Regions from separate parts of the Bacillus sp. FDAARGOS_235 genome, predicted to be linked through region 2. Evidence: riboswitches for the same ligand, from Rfam matches in the RefSeq annotation. Region 2 holds a riboswitch; each other region holds the start of a gene.
The links. A riboswitch is a leader RNA that binds a small molecule or an ion and turns the genes downstream of it on or off. The one in region 2 is predicted to bind thiamine pyrophosphate.
Positions count from the first base shown of each region.

Region 1: it holds a riboswitch for thiamine pyrophosphate, as region 2 does, so the genes downstream of both, tenA (thiaminase II) here and thiT (energy-coupled thiamine transporter ThiT) in region 2, are expected to answer to the same signal.
Region 3: it holds a riboswitch for thiamine pyrophosphate, as region 2 does, so the genes downstream of both, tenA (thiaminase II) here and thiT (energy-coupled thiamine transporter ThiT) in region 2, are expected to answer to the same signal.
Region 4: it holds a riboswitch for thiamine pyrophosphate, as region 2 does, so the genes downstream of both, thiM (hydroxyethylthiazole kinase) here and thiT (energy-coupled thiamine transporter ThiT) in region 2, are expected to answer to the same signal.

Region 1 covers NZ_CP020437.2:2,171,279-2,176,907, reverse strand. Annotated here, with positions in the region: gene A6J74_RS13125 (DUF3965 domain-containing protein) at 9-1,160, shown strand; gene A6J74_RS13115 (hypothetical protein) at 1,401-1,733, opposite strand; gene A6J74_RS13110 (SH3 domain-containing protein) at 1,739-2,899, opposite strand; TPP riboswitch at 3,174-3,286, shown strand; TPP riboswitch at 3,347-3,450, shown strand; gene tenA (thiaminase II) at 3,534-4,229, shown strand; gene A6J74_RS13100 (ABC transporter ATP-binding protein) at 4,198-4,947, shown strand; gene A6J74_RS13095 (ABC transporter permease) at 4,947-5,629, shown strand, end outside.
Region 2 covers NZ_CP020437.2:3,561,819-3,567,447, reverse strand. Annotated here, with positions in the region: gene A6J74_RS20435 (lipoprotein BA_5634 family protein) at 1-382, shown strand, start outside; gene A6J74_RS20430 (FeoB-associated Cys-rich membrane protein) at 418-585, opposite strand; gene feoB (ferrous iron transport protein B) at 599-2,587, opposite strand; gene A6J74_RS20420 (FeoA family protein) at 2,584-2,811, opposite strand; TPP riboswitch at 3,006-3,107, shown strand; gene thiT (energy-coupled thiamine transporter ThiT) at 3,194-3,862, shown strand; gene A6J74_RS20410 (sensor histidine kinase) at 4,085-5,629, opposite strand, start outside.
Region 3 covers NZ_CP020437.2:457,489-463,117, reverse strand. Annotated here, with positions in the region: gene pdxR (MocR-like pyridoxine biosynthesis transcription factor PdxR) at 221-1,669, shown strand; gene ddlB (D-alanine--D-alanine ligase) at 1,674-2,588, shown strand; TPP riboswitch at 2,662-2,767, shown strand; gene tenA (thiaminase II) at 2,895-3,584, shown strand; gene A6J74_RS04070 (heterocycloanthracin/sonorensin family bacteriocin) at 4,234-4,557, shown strand; gene A6J74_RS04065 (hypothetical protein) at 4,713-4,985, opposite strand; gene A6J74_RS04060 (exosporium leader peptide-containing protein) at 5,423-5,629, opposite strand, start outside.
Region 4 covers NZ_CP020437.2:2,506,914-2,512,542, forward strand. Annotated here, with positions in the region: gene ilvA (threonine ammonia-lyase) at 1-721, opposite strand, end outside; gene thiE (thiamine phosphate synthase) at 830-1,489, opposite strand; gene thiM (hydroxyethylthiazole kinase) at 1,503-2,312, opposite strand; TPP riboswitch at 2,385-2,494, opposite strand; gene topB (DNA topoisomerase III) at 2,685-4,874, shown strand; gene A6J74_RS14790 (YhgE/Pip domain-containing protein) at 4,910-5,629, opposite strand, start outside.

The DNA of each region.
Region 1 (5,629 bases), 1.4 Mb from region 2:
GGAATTATATGAGGGCTGTACAGGGCGATCCAAATTGGAATTTGGTTACAGATACATATATAGAACCAAATAATTTTGCTGAATTATTATCTTTACTTGTACCTTGTCACCCAAAAGGTGAAGGAAAAGAGCGAACTATATTAGCATGGAAAGAAAAAGAATTTTATAAAGAAGAAAATTTAGCAGCAGTTATCGTTTATGGAATGAATAGAGTAAAGAATTTACCACAGTTTCATAAAGATGAAATTCCAACCTTAGTACGTATTCTTCGTTTATGTCAAGAGATTGGTTGGTATGAAGAGGCAAATACTTTTATGGTAACACAAGGGCTAGCTGAATTTGTCCAAACTTCATTGGAATATGAAACATGGGATCTTTTGACACAAGCAGTTGCTTTAAACTATTTAGTTATTAAATATCGTGTCGGGGAATTAACAGATGGGGATGTAGAAATTTGGGATAGAGTTAAATTTAATGAGAAATGTATAACAAATTGTAAACATCTATTATCTCAAAAAGAAATATTAGAGTTTACATTCTTCTATATGTGTAAGAGGGCTAAAGCACAGTCAAAAGAGCAGCTGAATAGTGATATGATGAGTCTAGCGATGTATTGTAATACTTTTGTGTATGATTTATATAGACATGACTTGTTGCGAAAGTATCGTAAGTGTACAGATTTTCTATCATATTATGGACCTAGTCAAGTAGTTTTAGCTTGTCAAAGAGCTGTACTTTCTCAAATTTCAGATCGATTAGATCCACTAAAGACAACTCATGTAGATGATTATTTATATGTGATGAAAGAAATGATGGAACATATGACAATAGGTATAATGGATCGATATAACCATTTTATCGGAAAGTTATTATCATACGTGCCATTTTTCGAAATGATTCAAGTTCCACAGCATGCATATTATTGTGAAGAATTACTGTATATTTGTAAGGGCATTGAATATAAAGAGGAAATACTACGCAATTATATATTTATACAATTACATGATTGTTTACCATCATTCTTTAAACTATTTCTTAAAAATAAGCGTTATGCGACGATTCATGATATTCTTTTCTATTGGTGTGACGATGAACAAAGAATGGGTTTAGAGAAAAAATATAATCTTAGTTTTATTTATGAAAAATATGCTTGTGGCTAAACAGTATTTTACATATGAAAAATTAATATAAATTAAAAAGGATCTCAATGTTATGTGAGATCCTTTTTTGTTAGTAAAACAAGGAGAAAGTGATTAAGATGAGAAATAGCATTCCATATAGGAGAAGTTGTGCAGTATAACTTCCTTGTATACCAAAAAAAGTATTTAGTTTTCCGTATAAATTCAATATATATTTCATTGTGTTATCTTTGAAAGATTGGTACACAGTGTCTCCTCTTTCTAAGCTTCTTGTTCATGTTTTTTATTATTAGGGACATTAATGTATCTAGCTATGAATAATAAAACAGCCATAAAGAATACGGGAATTATAGTAGATAAATAAAAGCCATTACTAATAACATTTGTTATAAGGGCACTTAATAGAAAAATAGCATTATAAACATGGGCAACTTTTTGCTTTAGTCGCACTTGAAATGACTCCATCATAATTTCTAGAGCAACAAAAGCAATGATAATAGATAAAAATACAGTGTTTGTATTGTAAATTATTAAACAACAGATTAAACCTAAAAAGGCTAAGTATTCAATGAAGAGAGGTATATTGCGTGGCATACAATTTACCTAACTAAATACGGCAGTGGATTTACTGCATTTGTTTTTTCAAAATTCCATTCTCCATTATGTAATTCGAAATGGAGGTGTTGTCCGTATGAATGACCTGTGTTACCCATATGACCTAGTAATTGTCCAGTTTGTATTTGATCACCAGCTTGTACAGTGCGATCTTTCATATGAGCATAAACTGTTGTATATAATTTCCCGTTTATTTGATGGGCGATGAACACTACATTGCCATAACTAGCTGAATAATATGATTTAATAACTTTACCTGCAGCGGCAGCTTGAATGGAGACGTTACCTTGTGCTGCAATATCTATTCCATAATGCATTTGTTCCCAGCGTATATCAAAGGTTGAGCTGATTTTTCCTTGGGTAGGGAATTTGAAAACTGCTGGAATAGCTGAAGATTGAGCTGTTTGAGCTTGTGATTGCTGTTGATTTTGTACCACATAGTGTTTGGCCACATACCCGTATCCTGTGCCAAAACGAATTTTATACCAAGTTCCTACTGTTTCTACTACTTGTATCTGTGTACCGTTTTGTAAAGAACCAAGTAGAGTACCATTTGTGCTAGCATTGTTACGTACATTTAATTTAGGTGTTGCAACAGTATATTTCGTATCATTTTGAACTGTGATTCCTTTTACTAAGGGCTGCGAACCATTAGATACGAATGCTTTTTGTACATAACCTGTTTGACCGTTATGTGAAATTTTATACCATTCGCCTTGTTCTCCTTGAATAGTCACGAACTTACCATTTGGTAATACATCTAAAATGGAAGATTCTAAATTAGGTTCAGAGCGAACGTTCAATGCATTAGCATTGACGATGTATTGATTAGTAGATTGAAGTTTGTTTTTTTGCAGAATAGCATCTTTTTGTACATAGCCTACTTTATTATTAACAGATACTTTATACCAATCCTTCGTTGTTTTAAGTATGTTAACTTTCGTATTAAAGCGAATTGTATCAAGGGATGTGCTATTTGTATTATCTTCTTTATGTAAGGCTACTTGATCGACTTTGACATATCCAGTTTTGACATTAGATAATTGTTCAGCGTTTGCTTTTTGTACATTTGTTTCGCCCATAGAAGGAAGTAATGAGGCGATTGCGACAGTAGTTGCTGTTAGAGCTGTAGCTTTCATATTCATATAATAGAGACCTCCTCTAGTTGTATAGTTAGTTGTAATTTTATTATAGTATAAAGATATAATATAGTGGGTGTATTCACATAAATGTAATATGAAATCAATATAAAAATAAATTTTTTCAGGATAATGATTCCTTTTTATGGAATTAATTGGTATTTTATTTTACGAAATAGAATAATAATTATTATATAACTCTGTAATTTCGTTGACAATTGAGAAAATTAAAACAGTTGATGATGTCTTATTAGGGTGTTATACTGACAGTGATAATTTTATAGTTTGCTAGGAGAGCTGGTGTTGCCAGCTGAGAGTAAGACCTTAAGTCTTTGATCCTTTTCATTACCTGATCTAGATTATGCTAGCGTAGGGAAGCAATTCGGACACTAATGATGAGTCCCCGTTTCTTTGCGTATAGAAACGGGGCTTTTTTATTTGAAAATTTTATATTGAAACCACTAGGGGTGCTTTTCGTGCTGAGAGAGGAATAATCCTTAACCCTTACAACACCTGATCTAGGTAATACTAGCGAAGGGAAGTGGAACAACGAATAAACTATAATTTTATTTGTTGTAACCACTTCTGATTATAGAAGTGGTTTTTTATTTAGATACATATATTGAAGGGGGAAATAGAAATGAAATTTTGTAATAGATTGTTAGAAGCTGTACAACCAGTTTGGGAGATGAGTCATAATCATCCATTTGTAGTAGGGATGGGGGATGGCACGTTAGAAAAAGATAAGTTTCAGTATTACATTATTCAAGATTATTTATATTTGTTAGATTATGCAAAGCTATATGCCATCGGTGTTGTAAAGGCAACGAATCCACAAGTAATGGGAAAATTTGCTGAACAAATTGATGGAATATTAAATGGAGAAATGACGATCCATAAACAGTATGCAAAAAGGCTTGGAATTTCTATAGAGGAGATAGAATCAGCAAAACCATCTGCTAAAAATTTAGCTTATACAAATTACATGATGTCTGTATCTCAAAATGGCACACTTGCGGAATTAATAGCAGCACTTCTTCCATGTATGTGGAGTTATTGGGAAATTGGAAAGCGTTTAAATGATATTCCTGGAGCGAGAGATCATGAGTTCTTTGGTGAGTGGATTCAAGGATATAGTTCTGAAGAATACGGTAACCTTTGTATTTGGTTAATAGATTTATTAGATGAAATGGCAATTGGAAAGTCAGAGCGAGAGCTAGAAAGATTAGAGGAGATTTTCTTATATTCCAGTCGATTTGAATATTTATTCTGGGATATGTCCTATCGTAAGGAGATGTGGGGATTTGAGGAGCAAGAACATACTACAGTTTCATAATGTTTCTTTTCATTATGATGAGAAGCCAATCATCGATGAATTAAATACTTCTATACAAGAGAAAGAGTTTGTAAGCATTATTGGGCCAAGTGGCTGCGGGAAAAGTACTCTATTTCGCCTTATTACAGGCTTAGAAGAAGTTAGTACTGGACGGATAGAGCTGACAGAAACAAAAAGTCATCCTGTAGGGTATATGCCTCAAAAAGATATGCTCCTGCCGTGGAGAACAATTATTGAGAATGCTGCTTTGCCACTAGAATGTCAGGGTGTACAGAAGAAAGAAGCACAAGTAAAGGCAAAGGAACTGTTACATAAATTTGGTTTACAAGGATACGAGGGAAAATACCCGAAAGATTTATCTGGTGGTATGAAGCAGCGCGTATCTTTTATCCAAACATTATTAACAGGCGGAGAGATATTATTGCTAGATGAACCGTTTAGCGCATTGGACGCTTTAACGAAGGCATCTTTGCAAGAATGGTTGTTTGAACAATGGAAAGAGTGGGAAAAAACAATTTTATTTATCACTCATGATGTGGAAGAAGCGTTGTTTCTTTCGAATCGAATTTTAGTGGTGGAACAGCAGCCGATAACTACTTTGACTGAACGGATTGTGCCGCTTGATCATAACAGAACACGAAAAGATTTATATAAACCGGATGTGTTAGCGCTGAAAGATGAGCTTCTTAGTATGTTACAAAGGCAGGTACTCGTATGATGAACCGATTGAAAGAATTAGTTCCTGCCATTACACTTTCTAGCATTTTACTCGTTATGTGGGAAATAGGAGCAAGAATTGTAGATGAAATGTACATTTTACCGTCACCGTCAGCAATTGTAATGAAGATATGGAAACTAAAAGACATATTATTTACGGTTCATTTACCGGCAACGTTATACGTCGTTTTAATAGGTGTTGTTATTTCTATCGTATTAGGTGTAGGGCTAGCGATGTTAATGAATGCGAGTACATGGATGGAAAGGGCATTTTATCCATTATTAGTTGCCTCACAAACGATTCCCATTACAGCGCTTGCTCCGCTTTTCGTTTTATGGTTTGGATATACCATCTGGAGTAAGGTTGTTGTTACAGTTTTAATTACGTTTTTCCCTATTGCGGTCAATACGTATGACGGACTGCGTAGTACGAAAAAAGAATGGGAGGAGCTCTTAGTTACATATGGAGCAACGAAGAAAGATGTTTTTCTTAAGTTAAAGTTACCGTCTGCTCTTCCTTATTTTTTTTCAGCTTTAAAAATTGCAGTTCCGCTTAGTGTAATTGGGGCAGCAATCGGTGAATGGCTCGGTGCACAAGCTGGGCTTGGTTATTTCAGTAAGAGAATGATGACACAGTTAGATGGAGCTGGTGTATTTGCACCCATTGTATTGTTATCATTATT
Region 2 (5,629 bases):
TAAAAAAGTTCTTGTAATGGATAAAAAAACTGGTGAAGAACTAGTGAAGAAAGAGTTACTTAGCAAAGTGGATGCAAAAGACGACACGAAACCACTTGATAAATTACCAGCTGTAACAACAGAACAAGGTGTATTATTCGCAAAAAACAAAGTTGAAAATGCTAAAATCGATGGCGCGAAATTAAAATATGAAGGCAACATAATTATCGGAAGTGGCCGTGCATATGCAGATATGTTCGCGATTGTTGATGATGCAACTTACAACAATGTAAAAGGTGAAGAAAAATCGGTGGGTGTATTAAAATTTGATAAGGACCCGAGTAAAGAATTCCCTGGCAAAAATGATGTAGAAACATCACAACTTGTAAAAATTAAAAAGTAAGAAAAAAGCTTTGCGAGATTCGCAAAGCTTTTTTTCTACTTGTGAGCGATTTGCTCCATATCCGGACTACAAGTTTGCGACTGGCATGACTTATTTAAAGAACATGCTGCGCATTTTCCTTTTTTACTTCTTTTTACGAAATTAACTAACGTATATGCTGCATAACCAAAAATGATAGCTCCAATTATAATATTGACCATCATCATACATCTCCTTTTAGAATCCGAGTAAAGATCCAACTTGGTATATAATAAGCGTTAATACATAAGCAACTACGAGCGGATAAACGACTGAGAAAATCGTCCATTTCGCTGATCCTGTTTCACGTTTAATAACAGCTACTGTCGCTAAGCACGGAACGTATAATAAAATAAAGAACATAAATGCATACGCTGATAATGCTGTATAATGTGCTCCCATTACGTTTCCAAGCACATCTTCTTTAACCGCATAAATAATCGCCATTGTAGAAACGACAACTTCTTTCGCTAAAAATCCTGTTAAAAGGGATGCTGCAGCTTGCCACGTTCCAAAGCCTAGCGGTGCAAATAGCGGTGCGATAAATCCACCAATCATCGCTAAGTAACTGTCTCCCATATCAACACCAAATCCTGATGGACCTGCATAATTTAATAGCCAAATGACAACCGAACCACCAAAGATGAATGTACCAGCTTTACGAACAAACCCTTTCCCTTTTTCCCATGTGCTAAGCCATAACGTTTTCGCTTGTGGCACGCGGTAAGGCGGTAGTTCAATGACGAAAATAGATTTTTCCGCTTTTAAAATAGTAAGAGACATTATTTTTGTAACTAATAACGCAAGGACAATCCCTGCAACGTATAAAGAGAACACAACAGTTGCCTGACTATGAGGGAAGAACACTCCCGCAAATAATGCATATACAGGTAAACGTGCTGAACAAGACATAAATGGTGTTACTAAAATTGTAAGTAAACGCTCTTTCTCCTGTTCAATCGTTCTCGCTGCCATAATACCTGGAACGTTACAGCCAAAACCGATAATCATCGGAATAAAGGCTTTTCCATTTAAACCGAAGAACTCCATAATTCTATCCATAACAACTGCAATTCGCGCCATATACCCTGAGTCTTCTAATAATGAAATGAAAAAGAATAGTGCAAAGATTTGTGGAACGAATACTAACACAGCACCAACACCGGCAATAATACCTTCTGTAACAAGCGCTTGAATAAAATCAGAAGCTCCAATACTTGTAAGTCCAGCCGTCACCCAATCCGTAAGCTGGCCACCAAAAAACTCATCTAACATATCCGATAAAGGTGTACCAATCCAAGTAAACGTAACCTGAAAAATAAAAAACATAACTGCTAAAAAGATTGGAAGTCCTAAAATTTTATGTGTAATTAATCTATCAATTTTTTCTGAAAAAGGAATTTTTCCTTCTTTCTCATGCTTCATAACATTTGTTTTTAACTTTTCAATATACGCTTCACGAGTTTTGTAAATGTGCTCTTCTAACGTACAATCAAGTTTTCCTTCTAAGCGAGATCGAATGGCTATGAGTTCCTTATAAATTGGTAATGCTTTTATTTCTTTTTCTACTACTTCGTTATTGCTTAAAAATTGAAGTGCTAACCATCTCGGATGCTCGTAATTCACTGTCTCTAAAAGAGCAATTACTTCTCCAATTCCTTCATCCATTTGTACACCATATGAAATAAGGAATGGCTTTTTCTCTTTTTTGTCATTTTCTTTAAGAGTCGTAAGCAGTTCTTCACAGCCTTTTCCACTTCTTGCAACGACAGGCACAACTGTTACACCTAATAGTTCTGATAATCGTTTTACATCAATTACAATTCCTCTTTGCTTCGCCACATCAACCATGTTTAAACCAATTGAGACTGGCTTACCAAATTCAAGTAACTGCAACGTTAAATGCATATTTCTTTCAAACTGCGAGGAATCTACGATATTTAACATATGATTAAATTCTTCTGTTAATAGAAAGTTTGTTACAACACCTTCATCACGTGAAACTGGATTTAAATCATAAACACCTGGTAAATCAATTAATGTTCCTTGTCTATCTTTTAATTTACCAACCTTCTTTTCTACTGTTACACCGCTCCAGTTTCCTACATATTCATAAGAACCAGTAAGTGCATTAAATAATGATGTCTTCCCTGTATTCGGATTCCCTAGCAAAGCTACCTTATTCACGCTAATTCCACCTTTATCATTTTCGCGTCACAATGACGAATACTAATTAACTGTCCACGACACTCCAATGTACAAGGACCTTTAAACATCGCTTTCTGTTTCAGGCGAAGTTCGCTTCCTTCAGCAAGACCGAAAGCAGCTAGTCTACGCTTTAATAGCTGATCTAAAGACTGAATACTTTTTACTAACACTTTCTCTCCAATTTTAATATCTACTAAGCTCATAACCTTCCCCCTCAGAAGAGAATGATAATTATTTTCAAAAAAATTATACCACACCCAATTTCTCTTGTACTATACCCTTTTGCTTCATATTTATTAACATTTCGCTACAATTGTATTTCAATTATTGTCATACTGTATTCGTTTGCCATTCTCATCCATTTCGCTTACAATAAACAATAGCAAATAAAGAATCTCGTTATCACTGGGGGAGCCATGCCGCTGAGAGGGAACACTTCGTTCCGACCCTTCGAACCTGTTAGTTAATGCTAACGCAGGGATTGTGCAAACGTCCGAAATACATACCTCATTTTTATTTACGTATTTCGTATCCTCCTATGATATCTATTCTTTTTTGTACAACTTGGATTTAGGGGGAGACAACATGCGTAACACTAATTTACAAGCGATGATCGAATCTGCTATTCTTGCAGCCTTCGCCATGGTCATCGACATTTTACCATTATCAATTAAACTTCCAACAGGCGGTTCTATCTCATTCGCTATGATTCCTATTTTTATTATTGCTTACCGCTGGGGCTTTAAATCAGCTTTCTTAGGTGGTTTAGTTTGGGGACTGTTACAAATTGTCGTAGGTGATGCCTACATTTTAACACCAGTTCAAGCATTCATTGAGTACTTCATTGCCTTTGCTTTTATCGGATTTGCCGGGTTATTCTATCGTCCAATTCAAAATGCACTTTTAGCATCTAATGCGAATGGCAACGAACAATCAAACTTAAGTAGCCATAAAGATAAACCTTCATCAAAACAAAACCAAGGAAAGAAAGTAATTGGATTCATTATCGTTGCTACATTTATCGGTAGTCTAGCTCGTTACTTCTGTCACTTTATTGCCGGTATTATTTTCTGGGGACAATATGCACCGAAAGGTCAATCAGCTGTGCTATATTCATTAATCGTAAATGGCAGCACAATGCTTGGTTCTTTTATTCTATGTACAGTTTTACTTATATTTTTATTTATCACTTCACCACGCTTATTCAAAAGCATCAATGCTTATCAAATAAATGCAAACAAAAAGGGCGCTTAACTAGCGCCCTTTTTTATATCAAAATTCTCAATGAGTAATATCGATAATAAATACAATAAATGCACAAAGAAAAATAAATACCATCACACCTAGTAAATTGCTATTCATGGCTAATCTACTCCTTACATAACCTCTTTTTCTAACAAGATTATATCTCTTAAAAATAAAGATTAGGTAAAGATAATATGAAAATAACTTAAAAAAAAGCGTAGCATGTATGATCTACGCTTTTTTCAGTAAGTAGAAGTAAAATAACACACCATCTTCTGTATTCTTTACCCCATATTCAGCATCGTGCAGTTCTAAAATATTCTTTGAAATAGCAAGCCCAAGCCCTGTTCCACCTTGTGAACGATGACGTGCTGCATCCACGCGATAAAAACGATCCCAAATTTTATCTAATTGCTCTTCTTCAATATGAGTACCTTTATTTTCAATACACACTTTTATACGATTTTTCTCATCTATTGTAGAAATAATAATATCCTCTTTATTCGGTGTATAACGTATGGCATTCGTAATGAAGTTCACGATGACTTGTTCAATCCGGCCTTGATTTGCGACTACTTCAAATGGACCTATATTTTTATGAACACGAAGTTCTTTTTTCTCTATTTCTACAGAAAGGTGTTCACATATATCTTCAATTACTGTATCGATATAAAATGAATCCATTTTCATTTTATATGTACCTGACTCAAATTTAGCTAACTCAAGCATATCTAAAATTAACGTATCCATTTTATCTACTTCTCGTTCCATCGCTTGAAAATAGTACTCTTTTTTATGTTCAGCTACCCCATCCTTTAAAATAGAAATACAGCTTTTCATAATACTTAACGGTGTTTTTAATTCATGTGAAACACCAGAAATGAATTCCTTCCGCGTCTTTTCTAGCTTTCTTTCCTTTTCAATATCTTGTTCTAGCTGTCCAATATGCGAATGGAGTTTATTCGATAGCGTATTAATATTTTTCGATAAATCACCAATTTCATCTTTTGAAGTAATTGGTATTTTTTCTGTGAAATCTAAATGCGCTATTTTTTTCGTTGTATCATTTATTTTTAGTAGCGGTTTTGCAATTTGTTTCGAGTAATAAAACGAAGCTAGAAAAACCAAAACGACTACAAATGCAATAATGTAAATGTAATAATCTTGTACCATTTGTACAGCCTCATCTACTGGTTGTAAAGAAGCCATCGCATATATATATGCTACTGATCCATCTTTTTCTTTTATTGGCTTAATTAATAATTTATATTTTATATCATTTTTTTCATAGTCCATTGTTTGTGTTGCATATTGTATGTGCTTGCTCTCTTTTAATAATAAATCCGTTTGAAATTCTTTTATGTTATCCAAGAATATACTATTTTTATAAATTGGATTCACAGGACCTTTTACATCTGGGAACTGTACTTTTGTAACACGTCCTCCTATGTAAAAGCCTAATTCCTGAGCAGCTTCTTCCTGAACAGCTGGTTTCTTTTCCTTAACAAGTTGCTCCCCAGCTGCTCTCCTTTTCTCCTCATCTAATTTAATTTTCTCCTGAAACGCTTTTTCTAATGGCTTATTAGATCCATTTAAATTTTGCTTACTTAACATGAAAGAGAATGGAATAAAACTATCTTCTTGTTTCACCCCAGAAACAGACATTGTTTGTCCTAAAAACTGATCTGATGATTTATTATCAATCTCCTCTATATTGACGAGATTGTATAAGGGAATCTTGAATATTTGTTGTCCAAACTCCTTTTGTTTCCTACG
Region 3 (5,629 bases), 2.2 Mb from region 2:
ACTCACACCTTCAAAATTCGGATGGAGAAAAAAAGTTAGGTGGGAGCCTTTTAGCCCATATATGTCCGATTCGGGCTAAAAATCGGTGGGGGATGAATAAAATTCCCACGGATTAAAGTTTCACTTTATAAGACCGTACCGCTGTTAATAAAAAATACATATGTAGTGGACCTTTTGAGAATGAAATAAATATGCAAAAATAATTGCAGGGGGTAAGAAATTGTTTAAAGATTTTAAAGTTGTAAAAGATCGTCCCGTTTATATTCAATTAAAGGATTATTTTAAAAAGATGATTATGAAAGGGCATTTGCTCGGTGATCAAAAGATCCCATCAACAAGGGAACTGAGTGAATTATTATCAGTGAGCAGAAATACAGTACTCTCTGCTTATGCGGATTTAGAACAAGAAGGACTCATTTATGCAGTAAAAGGAAAAGGGAATTTCGTTGCGAAGGTGGATATATCTAACACTTCGTCTGTTGAAATAGATTGGAAAAATAAACTTAATACAGTTACCACATTAGCGGATGAATTAGACTTAATGAAGCATGGAGTCCGCTGGGAAAAAGGAATGGTTGTTTTTAATAGTATAGCCCCGGACGAAAAGCTATTTGATGTTGAAAATTTCAAAAGAGCTTTTCTTACTCGTATGTCCATTGAAGGGGATATCGTATTGAACTATGGATATGCAAAAGGTTACCGCCCGTTAATGAAATATCTACTTCATTACATGGAAATAAAAGGTGTAGATATTTCGAACAAAGATATTTTAATTACAAATGGATTTACAGAAGGATTAGATATTGTACTATCTTCCTTAGCGAAAAAATCAGGGCGTGTGATTTGTGAGAATCCAACTCACCATGCTGCATTGAAACTTTTTCGCTTACATGGACTTGAAGTTCATGGGATAGATATGAATGATGATGGTATTGATACGACTGAAGTAGAAAAAAGTTTACGTGAAAAGGATTTTGATTTTGCGTATTTAATTCCTTCTTATCATAATCCAACTGGTATTGTTACAAGTTCGGAGAAAAGAACGGAATTGATGAGGTTATTTTCGAAATATAAGGTTCCTATTATAGAGGACGGATTTAATGAAGAATTACGTTATTCAGGTTCACATTTATCGCCACTATTAACTTTTGCAGGGGCTGGTAATAATGTGATTTATATTAGTAGCTTTTCGAAGGTACTTTTCCCTGGTTTACGTGTAGGGTGGATTATTGCCGATAAAGAACTGATTCATTATTTAGAAAGTGTTAAAAGAGCAAGAACCATTCACACATCTACGTTAGATCAAGCTGTTTTGTTTCAATATTTACATGAAGGATATTTTGAAAAATATTTAAAAAAGGCAAGATCTGTTTACAAGAAAAAATATGAGTTAGCCGTTGGGGCTTGCAATCAGTACATTCCGTTTAAAAGGATGACTGGAGATGGCGGACTTCATTTGTTTATAGAGTTGGAAGAGAAAATTCACGCTCGCACACTTTTACAAAAGTGTTATGAGAAAGGTGTAACGTTTTCTCCTGGAGATGTTTTTTATTCTGATGGAGGGGGAGCGAATACATTCCGCTTAGGTTTTTCACGTTTGAAGGAGAAAGAAATAGTTAGTGGGATTCAAATAATTGGTGAAACTTTAAAAAATGAAACTTGGAGTTGAGAAAATGAGAATTGGCGTTATTATGGGAGGAGTATCCTCTGAAAAACAAGTATCAATTATGACTGGAAATGAAATGATTGCACATTTAGATAAAAATAAGTATGAAATCGTTCCAATTACGTTAAATGAAAAAATGGATTTAATTGAAAAAGCGAAAGACATTGATTTTGCATTGCTAGCATTACACGGAAAATACGGAGAAGATGGTACGGTTCAAGGGACGCTTGAGAGTTTAGGTATTCCATATAGTGGCAGCAATATGTTATCTAGCGGTATATGTATGGATAAAAATATTTCGAAAAAGATTTTACGTTATGAAGGAGTAGAAACACCAGATTGGATTGAACTTACAAAAATGGCGGATCTAAAGCTTGATGATTTAGATAAGTTAGGATTTCCGTTAGTGGTAAAACCAAACTCTGGCGGCTCGAGTGTTGGCGTAAAGATCGTCAATGATAAAAATGAATTGATCTCAATGCTGGAAACTGTATTCGAATGGGATTCTGAAGTAGTAATTGAGAAGTATATAAAAGGTGACGAGATTACTTGTTCAATTTTTGATGGTAAACATTTACCTATCGTTTCAATTCGACATGCAGCTGAGTTTTTTGACTACAATGCAAAATACGATGATGTTAGTACAATTGAAGAAGTTATTGAACTTCCAACTGAAATTAAGGAACGTGTAAATAAAGCGTCATTGGCTTGTTATAAAGCATTAAAATGTAGTGTTTATGCAAGGGTTGATATGATGGTGAAGGACGGAATTCCATATGTAATGGAGGTTAATACATTACCAGGGATGACCCAATCAAGTTTACTGCCAAAAAGTGCAGATGCCGCGGGGATTAATTATAGTAAACTATTAGATATGATAATTGAAACTTCATTAAGAGTGAGGAAAGAAGAAGGTTTTTAAGATAATTATACAATTAAAACTTTTGATAGTTCCACGAAGTATGCTATGATAATTACAATACGACAACTAAATATTTATCCACTAGGGGGGCCTTTTGTAGGCTGAGATCAAACATAATTTTGAGACTCTTAGTACCTGATCTGGTTAATACCAGCGTAGGGAAGTGGGAAGACGATTATATTTAAAGAATACATTAATATTGTCTATTTCACTTTCTTTACGCCTGTAAAGAAAGTTTTTTTTGTTTTACAGATTTAATAACTGTGGATAAATACATATATTTTATACATTATTGGAGGAATTTAAATGACTTTTTCACAAACATTACGTAAAGAAGTAGATTCTATTTGGGAGGCAAGTTTTCATCATCCTTTTGTAAAAAAACTTGGTGAAGGTACGTTAGATTTGGCAAGTTTTCGTTATTACGTACTTCAAGATTCATATTATTTAAGTCATTTTGCTAGAGTACAAACTTTAGGAGCTGCAAAGGCTCTTGAATTAGAAACGACAGCTCGCATGGCACACCATGCTCAAAATACATACGAGGCAGAATTATCATTACATGAGAATTTCGCAAAGAAATTAGGAATTACGGAAGAAGAAAAAGGTCATTTTATCCCTGCCCCAACTGCATATGCGTATACTTCACATATGTACCGTGCGGCGTATGAAGGGCATTTAGGGGATATTATCGCAGCAATTTTACCTTGCTACTGGCTATATTATGAAATTGGTGAACGTTTAAAAGAATGTCAGCCAGAAGAGCCGATTTATAAAGAGTGGATTTCTGCTTATGGATCTGATTGGTTCCGTACTTTAGTTGAAGAGCAAATTACACGATTAGATACTATCGCTGAACTAGTGACAGAGTCTGATCGGAAGCGTATGAAACAGCATTTCATTATTAGTAGTCAATATGAATATTCATTTTGGGAAATGGCTTATACATTAGAAAAATGGCCAGTGGATACAGAAGTAAAAGATGTAATTGGATAAAGAGTAGAGGTATTGTTATACATATGTATGGATAATACCTCTTTATATGATTTCAAAAAAGGGGTATCGCAAAAAAGACGTATCAATCTAAGTGCGTCTTTTTTCAATTTTCTTCAATTAGCAATTTCATGGAGAGCTTGCTGAAAAAGTAGAATGAAAAGCCCTAATCAGGGCTTTTTTTGTAGGAATTTCTTAACCGTCATTGAGTCCTGTCACTAGTAGGTGTTTTGACGCTACGACGGACTAAATCGATTATTCGGCTAGTGAAGTATATAAAAAAGTTAGGAATATCTGAAGGTGCTCTCAGAAAGTATATGGAAGTGTTATAACGAGAGGCATTTACAGTACAGAAAAATCTAAGCGGCATACGGGAATACGTAGGATACGGCATCATGGTTATTGAGAAATGAATTGAACTTAGTAAGCATGAAGATATGACGCAAGCATTCACATTTTATAATTTCTATTTATAAAAATGAGCCCATAGTAAAAATAGGTATATGAACAAGGTGCACCGTCTAGTGATAGGTCATACTTTATAGGTGTACGTATTGAACTTAGTTTATAGCGTTATTTCTACTTAGATTTAACGAACAGAAATATTGGAAAGCATCGATGAGGTTAAAGTTTATAAACGGAGGTCATGAAAATGAATAAGTTTCAACAAGAACTACAAGCGTTAAGCCTTAATGATTACCAGTCTGGAAATATTGTGTATTGGGACCAGCAAAACCAATATCCATACTACTATTTTGAAGATGCTGCTCGTCGCTGTGGCGGTTGCGGTCGTTGTGGCGGTTGTGGAGGTCGTTGTGGTGGTGGTGGATTCCGTTGTGGTGGATTCCGTTGTATTGGTTGCTTCGGTTGTTTTGGTTGTGGCGGCTGTGGCGGCTGTGGCGGTTGTTCAAATTGTTTTAATGGTTTTAATGGTACCACTGATACTACTGGTACTATTGTAACATATGAATATTGATAAGAGAGAAAAGGAATCTACTTTGTAAAGCGTTATACAATTTTATAAAAGAGATAAATCAAAACACACGTAGCATCTTTTAATTTAGAGAGATAATTTATCCAACCTTTTATAAACATTGTGACTTTATTTCAAATCAAAAATCGAATGTCTTTTTATGTTTTATACTCTTGACGCACTCTTTGACTTTTATAAGCAGATTTATTGCACCAGAACCAAAAAGAAGAGCTGCTATCAGCCCTTCTTTCTCTTTTCTTTTTAAGATTGTAATTCTTATAGCCTGTATAATATCTGTCCATAAATGCAACCATGTCACCAAAGAATCCCCATTTACCTACATTTATCCAACCTTTAACAACTGCCGATTTTAATGCTTTTTTCCCCGCATCTTTACGATCTTTTGCTGTTATATCTGATTTTCTGCTCATTCTCATACTTTATATGAAATATGTGAAAATCAGTATGAATGGTGGAAGTGAGCGCAACTTTAAAAGCTATTTATTGGGATTAACAAATTTAATAATCTATTTTTATTACTATTGATTAATTTTGAAACGTAACAAAACTACGTAACTGTTTGTATAAAATGCACTGCTCTAGTATTGAAAATTTAGAACATGGAATAGGGTGCTTTGTTTCTACAAGCTGTTTTTGTTTTACTTCATATTACGATTTATAGACCGGGAATTACACTTTAAATGTTTATTACTGTAGCAGTTATGTTTCTTTCACTAATAGTGTTAGTGGATGTACCAATTCCCGTGGCATTCAGAGATAGCCTGTATACATAAGTACCAGGGGGAGGCGTATCTATCCAGACTATTGAAACGTTGTGTGTTAAATTTGTTGAAACATTTACTGGTTATTAAATATCTTCTTGAAGCTCCATCTGAACCGCAATAGTAAAGACGCCTCTTTTTAGAGCGAGAATTGAAGATACAGTAAATTCTGTAAGGGGACTTAGGGAAACATAATCAGATCTGAAAACTCCTTCTAACTTTACTATTTGATTAACGCCTACACTAATAGCTGGTAATACGAGGTTAGTTGGGCTAGTTGCAGGAATATGACT
Region 4 (5,629 bases), 1.1 Mb from region 2:
AAGTCAAATCACCTGGCCTTTTAACCGCGATTCCATCCGCCATAGTTGGCGTCGACTCTACTGTTATTACCTTCTTTTCCTCAAGTGACTGTTTCATTCCCGGACAAGCAAGTGTCTGCACCCCATATATTTTCACTGATGGCTTTTGTTCTTTAATTGCCATCGCAACTCCTGCAATTAATCCTCCACCTCCAATAGGACAAATAACAGCCTCTACATCTTCCAGCTGTTGTAATATTTCCACACCGACTGTACCTTGACCAGCAATTACTGCTTCATCATCAAATGGATGTACAAATTTCGCTCCTGTCTTCTCTTTTAAATCTAGTGCATAAGCTAATGCATCATCAAATACATCACCTTGTAATTCTACATGTGCACCGTACTTTTTTGTCGCAAGTACCTTACTTAACGGAGCACCTTTTGGCATCACAATCGTACAAGGAATACTAAGCATATTACTAGAATAAGCGACTCCTTGCGCATGATTTCCAGCAGATGCCGCAACAACACCATTTTCTAAATCACCTTTCTCAAGAGAAACCATTTTATTATAAGAACCACGTACTTTAAAAGAGCCTGTCTTTTGTAAATTCTCCAGCTTTAAATACACTTCATTCTGTGATAACTCACTAAATGTACTTGAATAATCTAATGGGGTCATATGTACAATGCCCTTCATTTTCTCATAAGCAGCTATAATATCCTGAAATACAATCATGCCTTCGCCTCCGAAACAATATATGTTTATACATACTAGTTTAGGCGGCATATTTTGTTTTATACGACAAAAGACCACGTAGTATTTTCATACTACATGGTCTTTTATCTACAAACACTTATTTACTTCCCCAGCTAATCGCTTCGTACTTTCATACGCAGAATCCGCTAGACTAATTGCAGAAATAACTGAAACACCATCCGCACCCGCTTCTATAACGGCAGCAGTATTTTCAATTGTAATCCCACCGATACCAACAATCGGCACTGTAATTCCTTGTTCTCTAAAATGAGCTAAACCTTTCGTTCCTTGAACAGCTTTCGTATCTTTTTTCGTACTCGTTGGGAAAATAGGGCCAACTCCTAAATAATCAGCTCCGTTTTCAATCGCCCATTTTGCTTCTTCAATTGTATGTGTAGATACACCGATAATTTTATCTCCCATCTTTTCACGAACAGATGTAATCCCTTCATCATCTTGTCCTACATGAACACCATCTGCATCTAATTCAACGGCCAATTCTACATCATCATTTACAATGAAAGGAACACCATATTCCTTGCAAAGCGCCTGCAATTTCTTTGCAAAACGCACTCTATCCTCTCCAGTTAAAGTCCCTTCTCCCTTTTCACGAAATTGAAAAAGTGTCACTCCACCGTCTAACGCTTCTTTCAATATAGCTAACGGATCCTTCATGCAATTATTGCTTCCCATAATAAAATACACTTGTAATAGGTTAGACATTTTCTTGGTTTCAATGCGCATCATGTGTTTCATCCCCTTACTCTAACTCCTCAATCTTCCCATACTTCTCAATATCACCGGAAGTTGTATTCGCTAATTGATTTAAAAATTCAATTTGGAAACTACCAGGCCCTTTTTCTACCGTCTTAGCAGCTGCTAGTTCCGCAGCTACACCATAAAATGTTACTGCTGCTACTGCTGCCTTTACATAATCTTTTTCTACCGCAATAAATGCTCCTATTACAGAAGTTAGTAAACAACCCGTTCCAGTAACCTTTGTTAAAATAGAGTGACCGTTTCGAATAAGAATCGTTCGCTCTCCATCTGTAACGACATCTTCTTTTCCAGTAATGACCGCAACTGTATTCAATTCCTCTGCTGTCTGTTTTGCAATATTTACAACATTGCCATTTCCAGTACCAGCATCTACCCCTTTAATTTCCCATCTCTCATTAATAACGTTAGCTACTTCAGCTGCATTCCCACGAATTATCGCTAGATCTATTTCAGCTGGAATATGTCTCGCAACTTCTGTTCGATACGATGTTGCTCCTGCGCCAACAGGATCAAACAATACTGGTACATCATTCGTATTAGCCGACTTACCAGCAAGTAACATCGCTTCTACTTCCTCGGGACGAAGTGTTCCCATATTTAATACTAACGCTCCCGCAATGCTAGCCATTTCTGCTACTTCTTCTTTTGCATACGCCATTACAGGCGATGCCCCTAGTGCTAACAAACCGTTCGCTGTAAAGTTTGTTACAACAACATTTGTAATATTATGAACGAGCGGATTAGATTCCCTCACTAAATCCACTACTTTACTAATTTCTTTCATATTCATCCTTTTCATCTCCTAACTATAATGATGGGAGATACACAAAAAGGCACTTTGCGCGTATGCAAAGTGCCTGAACATGTGCTTTTACACTCTCCCTACGCTGGCATTATCCAACAGGTTCAAATGGTCAATGACGGATTAGTCATACTCTCAGTTTGCATCCACAAACTCCCATGTGTTTCTTATTCATCTACTTCAAAGTCTACTCTTATTCTAGTAAAATAACAAGTTCTTTACTTTTCCGTATAAAGTGAAACTTTAATCAGTGGGAGTTTTGTTCATTCCACTAAAACAGCTCAAACCTCGAGCGAAACTGAATCTCAAGAAAATGTATGCTATATTTAACTTATGGAAATTTGAAAGGATGTTTTTAATATGTCAAAAAGCGTTGTAATCGCTGAAAAACCTTCCGTTGCGCGAGATATTGCTCGTGTACTGAAGTGTGATAAAAAAGGAAACGGTTATCTTGAAGGTAGTAAATATATTGTAACTTGGGCTTTAGGTCATCTCGTTACATTAGCAGATCCAGAAAGCTATGATGTGAAATATAAAAAGTGGAATTTAGAAGACTTACCGATGCTACCGGAGCGTTTGAAATTAACGGTTATTAAACAAACTGGTAAACAGTTTAATGCTGTGAAAAGCCAGCTACTTAGAAAAGATGTAAATGAAATTATTGTCGCTACAGACGCAGGTCGTGAAGGCGAATTAGTCGCACGCTGGATTATCGATAAAGTTAAGTTGAATAAACCAATTAAACGTTTATGGATTTCTTCTGTAACCGATAAAGCAATTAAAGATGGTTTTGCAAATTTAAAACCAGGTAAGGCATATGACAATTTATACGCTTCAGCAGTTGCGCGTTCAGAAGCTGACTGGTATATCGGCCTTAACGCGACTCGAGCTTTAACAACTCGCTTTAACGCTCAACTAAATTGTGGTCGTGTACAAACACCTACTGTTGCTATGATCGCTAGTCGTGAAGATGAAATAAAAAACTTCAAAGCTCAAACTTACTACGGTATCGAAGCTCAAACAACTGATAAGTTAAAACTAACTTGGCAAGATGCAAACGGTAATAGCCGTAGTTTTAATAAAGAAAAAATTGATGGTATTGTAAAAAATCTAGATAAACAAAATGCCACTGTTGTGGAAATTGATAAAAAACAGAAGAAGTCATTCTCTCCTGGTCTTTACGATTTAACTGAATTACAACGTGATGCAAATAAAAAGTTTGGTTACTCTGCTAAAGAAACATTAAACATTATGCAGAAATTATATGAACAACATAAAGTGTTAACGTATCCTCGTACAGATTCACGCTACATTTCATCTGATATCGTTGGAACACTTCCAGAACGTCTAAAAGCGTGCGGTGTCGGGGAATATCGTCCGTTAGCACATAAAGTACTACAAAAGCCAATTAAGCCTAATAAATCATTTGTTGATGATAGTAAAGTAAGCGATCATCACGCAATTATTCCAACAGAAGGATACGTTAACTTCTCATCCTTTACAGATAAAGAGCGTAAAATTTATGATTTAGTTGTGAAACGTTTCTTAGCTGTTTTATTCCCTGCATTCGAATACGAGCAACTAACGTTACGCACAAAAGTTGGTAATGAAACGTTCATTGCACGCGGAAAAACGGTTTTACACGCTGGTTGGAAAGAAGTATACGAAAATCGCTTTGAAGACGATGATGTAACTGATGACGTAAAAGAGCAGCTTCTACCTCACATTGAAAAAGGTGATACATTAGCTGTAAAGTTAATTATGCAAACATCAGGTCAAACAAAGCCTCCTGCACGATTTAATGAAGCGACTTTACTTTCAGCAATGGAGAATCCTACAAAATATATGGATACGCAAAATAAACAACTTGCTGATACGTTAAAATCGACTGGTGGATTAGGCACTGTAGCGACACGTGCAGATATTATCGACAAACTCTTCAATTCATTTTTACTTGAAAAGCGTGGTAAAGATATTCACATTACATCAAAAGGCCGTCAGTTACTTGATTTAGTACCAGAAGAGTTAAAATCTCCTACACTAACTGGTGAATGGGAACAAAAACTTGAGGCTATCGCAAAGGGTAAACTGAAAAAAGAAGTCTTCATTTCTGAAATGAAGAACTATACGAAAGAAATTGTTTCTGAAATTAAATCAAGTGATAAAAAATATAAACATGACAACATTTCAACGAAGTCTTGTCCAGACTGTGGTAAACCAATGCTAGAAGTAAACGGCAAAAAAGGAAAAATGCTCGTTTGCCAAGACCGTGAATGTGGTCATCGTAAAAATGTATCTCGTACAACAAACGCTCGTTGTCCACAATGTAAGAAGAAACTAGAACTACGTGGTGAGGGTGAAGGTCAAATCTTTGCATGTAAATGTGGCTATCGCGAAAAATTATCGACATTCCAGGAGCGACGTAAAAAAGAATCTGGAAACAAAGCTGATAAGCGTGACGTTCAAAAATATATGAAACAACAGAACAAAGAAGAAGAACCATTAAATAACCCGTTCGCAGAAGCATTAAAGAAATTAAAATTTGATTAAACAAAAAGGTTCCTACCGGAGGTAGGAACCTTTTTTTAGTGAATGATTTTACTTCCTTTTGCATTCTCAACGAATTTTTCACTTGATTTATTAATTGGTGTTTTCAGTAATAATGCAGCAACAATCATAACTACTACGAAAGCACTTAGTACAAGTAAATCTCTCGTTACGATATCCCAAAGCATTCCACCCACTGTTTCACGAATTGCACTAATTGCATACGTGAATGGTAAGAACGGATAAAGTGCTTGGAAGAACGCCGGTGTCATTTGAATTGGGAATGTTCCGCCCGACCCTGCTACTTGCAGTACAAGTAAAATGATCGCCATCGATTTCCCAACGTTTCCGAAAATAGAAACGAGTGAGTATACGATACAAACGAAGACTCCACCAATAAATAAACTAAATAACACAAACCAGAATTTATCGACTACGTACGTACCGAGTAAGAATATATCTCCCATTGATACGATAAACGCTTGTGAAAGACCTATCGTTAAGAATGTTAATAAACGTCCGAAGTAAACTTCATGGCTCTTATAATTTGCGCCCTCTTCATGTACTTCTACTGTTAATAATGAAACCATTAATAATGCGCCTACCCATAATGCAAGCACTGTATAGAATGGTGACATCGCTGAACCGTAGTTCGGCATCGCAAATAATTTATTCTCTTTTAAATTTACTGGATTTGCAAAGTAATCACTTTGCTTTTCAACATCATTTTTCAATAGGCGTATGATGTCTTTTAAATC